DNA from 2 places in the Methylobacterium sp. SD274 genome. Region 1 is predicted to be linked to the other one. Evidence: riboswitches for the same ligand, from Rfam matches in the RefSeq annotation. Region 1 holds a riboswitch; the other holds the start of a gene.
What was found. Region 1 has a riboswitch for cobalamin ahead of IPV08_RS01015 (CbtB-domain containing protein). Riboswitches for the same ligand answer to the same signal wherever they lie in the genome.

Region 1 (4,879 bases):
GGTCTCGTCCGGTGTGCCGAGGGGCGTTGGCGTGCCCTAGCACGGCCGCGTCAGGGCCGCGACGGCGCGCCGGCGACGCAGACGGGATCGGGCGGCCGCGCGGCCCGGCGGAAATCGAGGATGGCGGAGGCGTAGGTCTCGACGACCTCCGAGAACGGCACCCGCTCGGCCGTGAACAGCACGGCGCGATGACTGAACAGGCGGTCCGGAATCGCGAGCGGCGCGCAGGCGGGATGGGGCGGGGCCGCCTGGTCCCAACCGGGCGGCAGAGGCTGCCAGAGACGGTCCGCCCCAATGGTCTGGCGGGTGGTGCCCAGCGCCTGGACCGCCTTGCCAAAGGGCGTGTCGGTCGTCTCCAGCAGGCGGTTCATCTCCGGGTTCAGCCGCTCCGGCACATACCAATTGTCCGCTTCCGACAGGACGTGATCGCCGCAGGCGAGCCGGACACGGCGATACTTCAAAGGTGTATCCGGCACGGCCTGGAGCCGTCGGCGCGTCTCTTCCGAGGCGGGCTTGTCCACATCGCGCAGGAGGGTCGCCGTGAGCCGCGGGTCCGTCGCCATGCCGTGCTCGGAGCACCAGCCTTCGAGGGTCGCGGTGGCGCTGCGGCTCGCCAGGAGCCGCGCGTTCAGCCCCTCCATCACCGCCAGCGCCTCGACGCGGGCGAGATAGGTGTCCGGCCAGGATGTGATGGACTCCGCGGAGGCCGCCGCCGACATGGTGGCGAGAAGACCGAGCGAGAGGAAGGCCGTCCGCATCAGAATTCGATCCCCTCCTGCGCCTTCACGCCGGCCGAGAAATGGTGCTTCACGCTGCCCATCTCGGTGACGAGGTCGGCGGCCTGGATGAGGGCCGGCTTGGCGTTGCGGCCGGTGACGATGACGTGGAGGTCGGGCCGGCGCGCCCGGAAAGCCGCCACCACGGCGTCGATGGTCAGGTAATCGTAGCGCAGGGCGATGTTGAGTTCGTCGAGGAGGACGAGACGGATGGTCGGGTCGGCCATCAGTTCCTCGGCTTTGGCCCAGGCATGCTCGGCGGCGGCGATGTCGCGGGCCTTGTCTTGCGTCTCCCAGGTGAAGCCCTCGCCGAGCGTATGCCATTCGATCCGGTCGCCGAAGGCCTTCAGCGCGTGCTTCTCGCCCGTATCCCAGGCTCCCTTGATGAACTGGACCACGCCGACCCGCCAGCCATGGCCGAGCGCCCGCAGGACGAGGCCGAGCCCGGCCGTGGTCTTGCCCTTGCCGGGACCGGTATTGACGATGAGCAGGCCCTTCTCGATCGTCTTGCCCGCGACTTCGGCGTCCTGGACGGCCTTGCGCTTCTCCATCTTCTCGCGGTGACGGTCGGCCTCCGCGTCATTTATCTCCAGATCGTTCATGCGCTCGCTCCGGGTTGGGGTTTCACGATCATCGGCAGTCCCGCCACCATGAACACCACATGGTCGGCCCGCGCGGCGAGGCGCTGGTGCAGTCGCCCGGCCGCGTCGCGGAAGCGGCGGGCGAGCGCGTTGTCCGGCACGATGCCGAGACCGACCTCGTTGCCGACGAGCACCACCGGCCCCGGCGCGCGGCCGCAGGCCTCGATCAGGGCAGCGCTCGCCGCCTCGATATCGGCCTCGGACAGGATCAGGTTGGTCAGCCACAGGGTCAGGCAATCGACGAGCACCGGCCCTGTCGCCGCAGCGACGGCCTCGGCCAGGTCGATCGGCACGTCCCGGGTGATCCAATCCGCCGAGCGGCGCGACCGGTGAAGGGCGACGCGCTCCCGCATCTCGTCGTCCCAGGCCTGCGCGGTGGCGAGGTAGAGCCAAGGCGCCGGGTGGGCTTCGACGAGGCGTTCCCCATGCAGGCTCTTGCCCGAGCGCGCGCCGCCGAGAACCAGTGTCATTCTTGGAGAAGGCTGCCGCATGGCTCCCTTTAGCGCGAAACCGCCCTGCCCCGTCAAAGCCGGTAAAACGCTTTGGCGGCGCGTTGTCAGCGGTCGCGCGAGCGCGTAGAAGCGAAGTTCGGACGGTGCCCCGGCGACGGGGTGAAAAGGGAATGCGGTGAGGGCTCGCGCCTGAAACCGCAGCTGCCCCCGCAACTGTGAGCGGAGACGGGCCTGCCATCGGCCACCGGAGCGATCCGGGAAGGCGGCAGGACCGGATGACCCGCGAGCCAGGAGACCTGCCTTCCGAAGGGGACCAAATCGTCCTCCCGCTCTATCCTCGAACGCCGCCGGCGGGGCGGCCGGAGACCTGACACGATGACCACGAACACCCTCGCCCTCACCGGCACCCGCAGCAACGAGCGTCTCGGCGCAGTGCTCATGGCCGCTTTCCTCGGCCTCGGGCTCGTCTTCATGGCCGGCTTCGCCCCGGCGATGGCGCTGCACAACGCGGCCCACGATTTCCGGCACGCCCAGAATTTCCCCTGCCACTGACCGCCTCGCGCTCAGCCAGGACCTGATTTCATGATGATCCGACTCGTGTCGGCGGCCCTGGTCGCCGGCTTCCTGGCGGCTGTCGTCGCCACGGGCTTGCAGCTCGCCCTCACCTCGCCGCTGATCATCGCGGCCGAGCGTTACGAGAGCGGCGAAGCCACGGCGCCAGCCGCGCTATGGATGCCGCGCGGCGCCTCCCCGGCCTCCCTCCTCGTGCCCGTCCATTCGGGCCACGACCATGGTGGCAAGACGGACGGTGTCGAAGGCGGCGAGGTCGCTCCGGCCTGGCAGCCCGGCCCCGGCCTGCCCCGGATGGTCTTCACCGCCCTCGCGACCCTGGTCGGCGGCGTCGGCTACGCCCTGTTACTGGGCGCGGCTCTCATTGCCTGTGGGCGCGAGCCGAGCCCGGAAACCGGCCTGCGATTCGCGATCGCGGGGTTCCTCGCCGTGGCCCTCGCCCCTTCCCTCGGCCTCCCGCCGGAACTACCCGGCATGGAGGCGGCTCCGCTCGCCGAACGCCAGTTCTGGTGGATCATGACCGCGGCCGCCACCGCCATGGGGCTCTACCTCATCGCGATCCGCCGCTCCTCCATCGCCATCGCTGGAGGGATCGTGCTCCTCGTCGCGCCGCATCTGGCCGGAGCGCCGGAGACGAGCCACACCGCCTCCGCCCTGCCCCCGGGCTACGCGGCCCAATTCGCCGCTCGGTCGCTCGGCATCGCCTTCGTGTTCTGGGCGGTGATCGGCCTCGCCTTCGGCTGGGCCTGGAACAGCGTCGGGCGCAAGAGCCCGGCGACGTCACATGCCTGACGAGGACATCCAGGCCGGCAGCCCGGTCGTACTCTATGTCTGCGCCACCTGCCGCACGGCCGGCGACACATCCGAGCCCCGCGCCGGGGCCCGCCTCGTCTCGGCGCTGCGCGATGCGGTGAAGGAAGCCGCCATCGAGGGCATCGCGGTCGAGAGCGTCGAGTGCCTGTCGGTCTGCAAGCGCCCCTGCACGGTCGCCGTGGCTTCCGAAGGCCGCTGGACCTACGTTTACGGCGATCTCGACCCGGTCGAATCCGCCAGAACCATCCTCGCGGGCATCGGCCTGTACGCGGAGACGCCCGACGGCATCGTGCCCTGGAAGGCGCGGCCGGAGGCGTTCCGCAAAGGCGTCGTCGCCCGCATTCCCCCGTTTCCTCCGCCCCGCGCGGACAGAATTCCGGACGCCGCCGAATGAGCATCGTCGAGAAGATCCCCTGCACCATCGTCACCGGCTTCCTCGGAGCCGGGAAGACGACCCTCGTCCGTCACCTCGTGGAGAATGCCGGCGGTCGTCGGCTCGCCATCATCGTCAACGAGTTCGGCGATATCGGCTTCGACGGATCGTTCCTGGCCGCCTGCGGCATCGAGGGTTGCCAGGATGAGGACATCGTGGAACTCGCCAATGGCTGCATCTGCTGCACCGTGGCGGACGATTTCGTGCCGGCCCTGAACAAGCTCCTCGACCGCGCTGACCCGCCGGAGCACATCCTCATCGAGACGTCCGGCCTCGCTCTGCCGAAGCCCCTGGTCCAGGCTTTCCACTGGCCGGCCATCCGCTCGCGGGTGACCGTGGACGGGGTGATCGCGGTCATCGACGGCCCCGCCGTCGCTGCCGGCTTCTTCGCCGACGATCCGGCGGCCCTCGCCGCCCAGCGCGCCGACGATGCCAGCGTCGATCACGACAACCCGCTGGAAGAGGTGTTCGAGGACCAGCTCCTCTGCGCCGACCTCGTGGTGATGAACAAGGCCGACCTCCTCGACGAAGCCGGCAAGGCCAAGGTCCGCGCCGAGGTGGAGCGCCAGCTGCCGCGCGCGGTGAAGATGGTCGAGGCCGAGCATGGCCGCCTCGATCCGCGCGTGATCCTCGGTCTCGGCGCCGCCGCCGAGGACGATCTCGACGCCCGCCCCTCCCATCACGGCGAGGGCGAGGACCACGATCACGACGATTTCGACTCCGTGGCCATTGCGGTGCCTGCCACGGCGAGCGCCGAGGATCTGGCCTCCCGCGTCGCCCGCGCCGCCGAGACCAGCGGCGTCCTGCGGATCAAGGGCTTCGCCGAGGTCACCGGCAAGCCGATGCGCCTCGTGGTCCAGGGCGTCGGTGCCCGTATCGCCCATCATTACGACCGCCCCTGGCGGGCGAGCGAGAACCGCGACGGCCGGCTCGTGGTCATCGGGCTGAAGGGTTTCGACCAGGGGGCGGTGGCAGCCGCCCTGGCGGGGTGAGCGCGTTGACCGCCCGACGGATCCTGGCTCACGGGTGCCGCGGCCTCGTGGCCGCGTCCGGCCTGGCGGCTCTCGCGGCGATAGCTGGCTGCTCGGATTCACGCCCACCCAAACCGGAGTTTCAGGCCTCGGACAGCCGGGCGACGGCACGCCTCGCTCCGGTGGCCCGCCCGCTCGCCCAGACGAGCGATGCGAAGCTCGC
Region 2 (4,879 bases), on a different contig from region 1:
CGAACAGATTGTAGACGCGAAGGCTCAGGCGCGAGGCCGGGGTGACCTGATGGTCGAGGCCGAGATGGGCCAGGGTGTAGTCGGGCCGCGGCGCGGTGTTGGAGAAGTCGCTGAAGACCCGGCCGACATTCTGCAGCCCGATCCGCGCCTCCCAGTCGCGGGCGAAGGCCCAATTGAGCCAGACATTGGCGACGCGCTCGGGCACGTCTTTGGGCTGGTTGCCCGCATAGGACGCCGCCCCTTCCCGGAACTCGTCGTATTGCGCGTGGAGCAGGGCGAGGTTGGCGTCGATGCGCCAGCCGTCGGGCAGGCGCAGGGCGAGCGCCCCCTCCACCCCGTGCGAGGATTGCCGGCCGACCTGGGTCGAGACATTGGGCTGGCCCGGCACCGCCGAGATCAGGTTGTCCTTGACGATGCGGTAGCCCGCCACCGTCCATTCGAGGGCGCCGTTCAGCGCGAGGCCCTTGGCCCCGACCTCGACCTGTTCGCCGGTGGAGAGGTCGAAATTGGCGTTCGTTTGCGACAGGCTGATGAGGCTCCCCACCGGATCGGTGGCGGTGGCGTATTGCACGTAGAGGGCCGAATCCGGCGTCGGGTTGTAGACGAGGCCGAACCGGTAGCTCAGGGCCTCGAACGAGCGCGCGAAGGTGTCGCCGGTGGCGAGGTTGCGCCGGTGCAGGGTCGGCGCGTCGAAACGCATTCCGGTGAGGAAGGAGAGTTGGTCGCTGAGGATCAGCCGGTTCTCGGCGAAGACCGAGGCCTGGTTGGTGCTGGTGGCATAGGCCGGGCTGGCGCGGCCATTGGCCGGGAACAGGCCCGGATCGTAGGTGAACGGATCGACGCTGGTGACGAGGCCGCCGCCCGCGCTGGAGAAGTTGTTGGTGTGGCGGAAATCCACGTGGTTGACGTCGAACCCAATGGCGAACTCGTTGCGGAAGCCGAACAGGTTGCCCTTGAAGGCCGCGTCGAAGCGGTTCCCGACCTGCTCCTGGTTGTGGTAGATTTCGAGGTAGTCGGACCTGTCGATCCGTCCCGTACCGCTATTGAACCGGTACTGCTCGACATCGAGCCAGTGGCGACGGCTCTGCAGCCGGTAGGCGGTGTTGCGGATGGTGATGTCGGCGCTCGGCGTCCACTCGGTCTTGAGTTGGGTCCAGTTATCGGCCCAGACGATCTTCGCGCCGTCGACATTGTAGTTGTTGTTGCGCAGGGACTGGACGATCCGGCCATTGACCAGCGGCGTGCCCCAGTAGCGCGCGGGCTCCTGGTAGCCGAGATCGTGGCTGAGGGTGACGGCGAGATCGGGGTTGAGCTGGAACAGCAGCGCGCCCGAGACCGCGAGGTTGCGGAAATCCCCATTCGGGCTGGTCCAGCCGCCGTCGCGGTTGCCGCTGACATTGAGGCGGTAGGCCACCGCATCGCCGATTGGACCGCCGAGATCGACGGCGAGGCGCGCGAGCCCGTCCGACCCGGTGGCGGCACGGGCGGCATGGATCGGCGTGAAGCTCGGCTTCTTCGAGACCACGTTGACCACGCCGCCGATGGCGCCGTCGCCATAGAGCACGGAGGCCGGGCCGCGTAGCACCTCGATCCGCTCCACGTTCCAGGTATCGAACGGGAAGGTCACCGTGCCGGCGCCCACGAACAGCCGCGTGCCGTCATAGAGCTGCTGGATCGAGTTCGGGCCGGCGAAGCCCCGGCTGGAGAAGGCGCCGTTGCCGTTGCCGGGCGACGCGATGGTGGTGATGCCGGTGGCGTTCTGCGTCACCGCCTCGACCACCGTGTTCTGGCCCCGGATGCGCGCGGTCTCGCCGCTGATGACATCGATGCTGGCGGGCGTCTCCAGCGGCGTCAGGCCGAGGCGACTGGCGCTGCGGGAGGGGGTCGAGAGGTTGAGCCCGACCGGGTTGGCGCGAGTCAGGCTGACCCCGCTCCCCTCCACGGTGAGCTGGTCGAGGGTGACGGCATTCTGGCCGATGGAATCCTGGCCCCGGACCTCGCCCGCGAGCAGGGTCGAGCCGAGGAGTGACGCGATGAAAGCGGTGGCGCGGGCCGGCGAGATCCGCCCGGGGGCGCGGTGGGTGACCTGTGTGGGCATGTTCGTTTGGGCAAACCGGAGTGATCGCTGGCCGAATGCCGCGCCCCTTCTGCTAGATCGTATGTTATAACGTTACAATACGTCGAACCGGGCAAAATGCCTGCGCGGAGGACCAAACGGTCTCGCCGAGGGCAAGCTGTGGAGCGATTCTGTAACGGAAGGAACAGGGACGATCGGGCATCGCGGGCGAACGGCAGGCGCGGCTCAGCGCAGTGGCACGTCACCGCGAACGAAGCCGATCCCCACGCGAGCGCAGGTCCCGACACCCCACCAGGACACCCCGCCCGATGCGTTTCGCGTGTGACCACGACTGACGGCAGGTCTCCTGGCTCGCGGGTCGACGCCCTCTCATCGTCTTCCCAGAAGCCGGAGCCTCCAGTGACGTGTTGATGATGGGCTCGCCGCTTACAGTTGCGGGGGCAGCCGCGGCATCGGGCTCAAGACCCTCACCGCGTTCCCTTTTGATCCCCCGAAGGGGAACCGTCATCGTCAGGCTAGTCGAGGGCGAGAGACCGCGTCAACGACGTGACGGCAACAGCCCAAAAGAAAAGCCCCGGACCGTTCGATCCGGGGCCGATCTCATCGGATGCGTATCGCCTACCAGCGGTAGGTGACGGAGCCGGTGATACGGCGGCCGTCGCCGTAATTGCAGCCGACATATCCGAGTTGGGCGCAGGTGCCGACATAGACCCGGTCGGCGAGGTTGTTGGCGGCCACCTGGAAGCGCCAGTTGTCGTAGGTATAGCGGATCGACGCATCCATCAGGAAGTAATCCGGCACGCGGATGGTGTTGGCGGCATCGCCGAACGTGTCGCCGATGTAACGAACGCCGAAGCCGAAGCCGAGACCACGGAACACGCCAGTCTGGACGGTATAGTCGGCCCAGTTCGAGATCACGATGTTCGGAACTTGAATGGGACGATTACCGACTGTGCTCGCGAACCGCGCGTCCGGGGGCGTATCCTTGGTCACCCGCGCGTTGAGGGCGGTGAGCGAGCTCAGTAGGCGGAACCCTTCGGCCAGTTCCACGGTGGCCTCGACCTCGACGCCGTTCACCGCGATCTCGCCGGTCTGGTAATAGGCCTGCTGCAGCGGATCGGTCGGATCGAAGGTCAGCGCATTGGTTTTCTTCGTGTCGAAATACGACAGGAGGAACGTGCTGTTCGATCCGGGCGGCTGGAACTTGATACCGCCCTCGACCGTCTCCCCGATCTCGGGCTTGGCGGGGCCGATCGAGTAGGTGGCCGGGGCAATGGGGACAATCGGGCTCGGCGTGCTCGACTGGATGTAGAACGGCAGCACGTTGAACGAGCGCGCGGCCGCGACGTAGGGCGTCAGGCCGTTGTCGAAGAGATACGACAGCCCGACGCGGCCGCTATACGATTCCGCATTCTGGGTGACCCCGAAATTGGTCGGGATGGCGTTTGCGACGCCGATACTGTTCAGCGTCGTACGCACGGCATCGAGGGCGGGGTTCTGCACATCCGTCCGCGTCTTCACCCAATCGTAGCGGGCGTTGGCGCTGAACAGGAAACCGTTGCCGAACTTCACCTGATCCTGGGCGTAGATGCCGGTCTGCTCCTGCGACAGCCGGCTCAACAGCGTCCTCTGCAGGGGGGCGACGGCCGAGCCATAGGTCGGGTTGAGGACGTCGATCGGCCCGACCAGCGCTGGCGCCGGGGCGCCGAGCAGGAAGTTGGGATCGAAGAAGGCCTGGGTCGGGCCGCCCCTCTGGTCGCTCTTGTTCTGGATGTTGCTGTAATCGATGCCGAGCAGGGCGGTGTTCTTGAACCAGTCGAACACGTGCTCGTGCTGGATCTGGGTATCGACGGTGAAGACGCCGTAATCCTCCAGCCAGGTCTGGGCCGAACGGTTGATGAGCGAGGGTGAAGCCGTATTGTTCAGCCCGGTCGGGTAGATGCTGTTGTAGTTGGTGCTGGCATGGGCGTAGCGCAGATTCTGGCGCACGGTCCATTCGTTGTCGAAGCGGTGCGAGAACTCGTAGCCGGCCATGGCGCGCTCGGACTTGAACCGGCTGAAATCGGGCTCGCCGAGGAAGCGGTCGCGCAGGTTGGCCTTCAGCGGGTTCGACCCGTTGGTGTAGTATTGCGGGATCAAGCGGTACTTATCGCCCGAGACATCCTTCTGGTAATTGCCCAGAAGCGTCAGGCTGGTATCGGCCGACGGCCGGAAGGTGACGGCCGGGGCGATGTAGACCCGGTCGAGATCGACGTAATCGGCCTGGGTGCCACCGTTCCGCAGGAAGCCGGTGATCCGGTAGAGGATGGTCTTTTCGGGATTGGCCGGGCCGCTCAGGTCGAAGCCGAACTGCTTGCGGTTGTAGGTGCCGTAAGAGCCGTAGATCTCGCGCAAAGGCACGTCGAGGGGCTTCTTGCTGACGAAGTTCACGAGCCCGCCCGGATCGTTCAGGCCGTAGAGACCCGAGGTCGGCCCGCGCAGGACGTCGATGCGCTCGATCCCGTAGGGCTCCTGCGGGAAGCCGGAGAAGCTGGTGACGGGCAGGCGCAGGCCGTCGCGGTAGACGCCACGGATGGTCTGGTCGAAGCCGCGGATGATGAGCTGGTCGAAGCGGCCATCTTCGCCCTGAGGCGAGGAAACGACGCCGGCCGTGTAGGCGAGCGCATCGGCGAGGTTCTGCGCGCCGCGATCCTCGAGCTGCTTCTGCGTCACCACCGAGATCGATTGCGGAATCTCCCGCAGGTTGGCGTTGGTCTTGGTGCCGGACGAGCTGCGCGTCACGACGTAGGAATTCGCCGCGAC

Region 2: another riboswitch for cobalamin. It lies ahead of IPV08_RS04000 (TonB-dependent receptor); the one in region 1 lies ahead of IPV08_RS01015 (CbtB-domain containing protein).

The regions. Positions count from the first base shown of each region.
Region 1 is NZ_JADIJP010000001.1:213,801-218,679, reverse strand. Features, by position in the region: gene IPV08_RS01030 (hypothetical protein) at 51-758, opposite strand; gene cobO (cob(I)yrinic acid a,c-diamide adenosyltransferase) at 758-1,378, opposite strand; gene cobU (bifunctional adenosylcobinamide kinase/adenosylcobinamide-phosphate guanylyltransferase) at 1,375-1,887, opposite strand; cobalamin riboswitch at 1,994-2,188, shown strand; gene IPV08_RS01015 (CbtB-domain containing protein) at 2,245-2,421, shown strand; gene IPV08_RS01010 (CbtA family protein) at 2,452-3,231, shown strand; gene IPV08_RS01005 (DUF1636 domain-containing protein) at 3,224-3,646, shown strand; gene cobW (cobalamin biosynthesis protein CobW) at 3,643-4,677, shown strand; gene IPV08_RS00995 (DUF4349 domain-containing protein) at 4,683-4,879, shown strand, end outside.
Region 2 is NZ_JADIJP010000003.1:114,115-118,993, reverse strand. Features, by position in the region: gene IPV08_RS04000 (TonB-dependent receptor) at 1-2,098, opposite strand, end outside; cobalamin riboswitch at 2,396-2,598, opposite strand; gene IPV08_RS03995 (TonB-dependent siderophore receptor) at 2,696-4,879, opposite strand, start outside.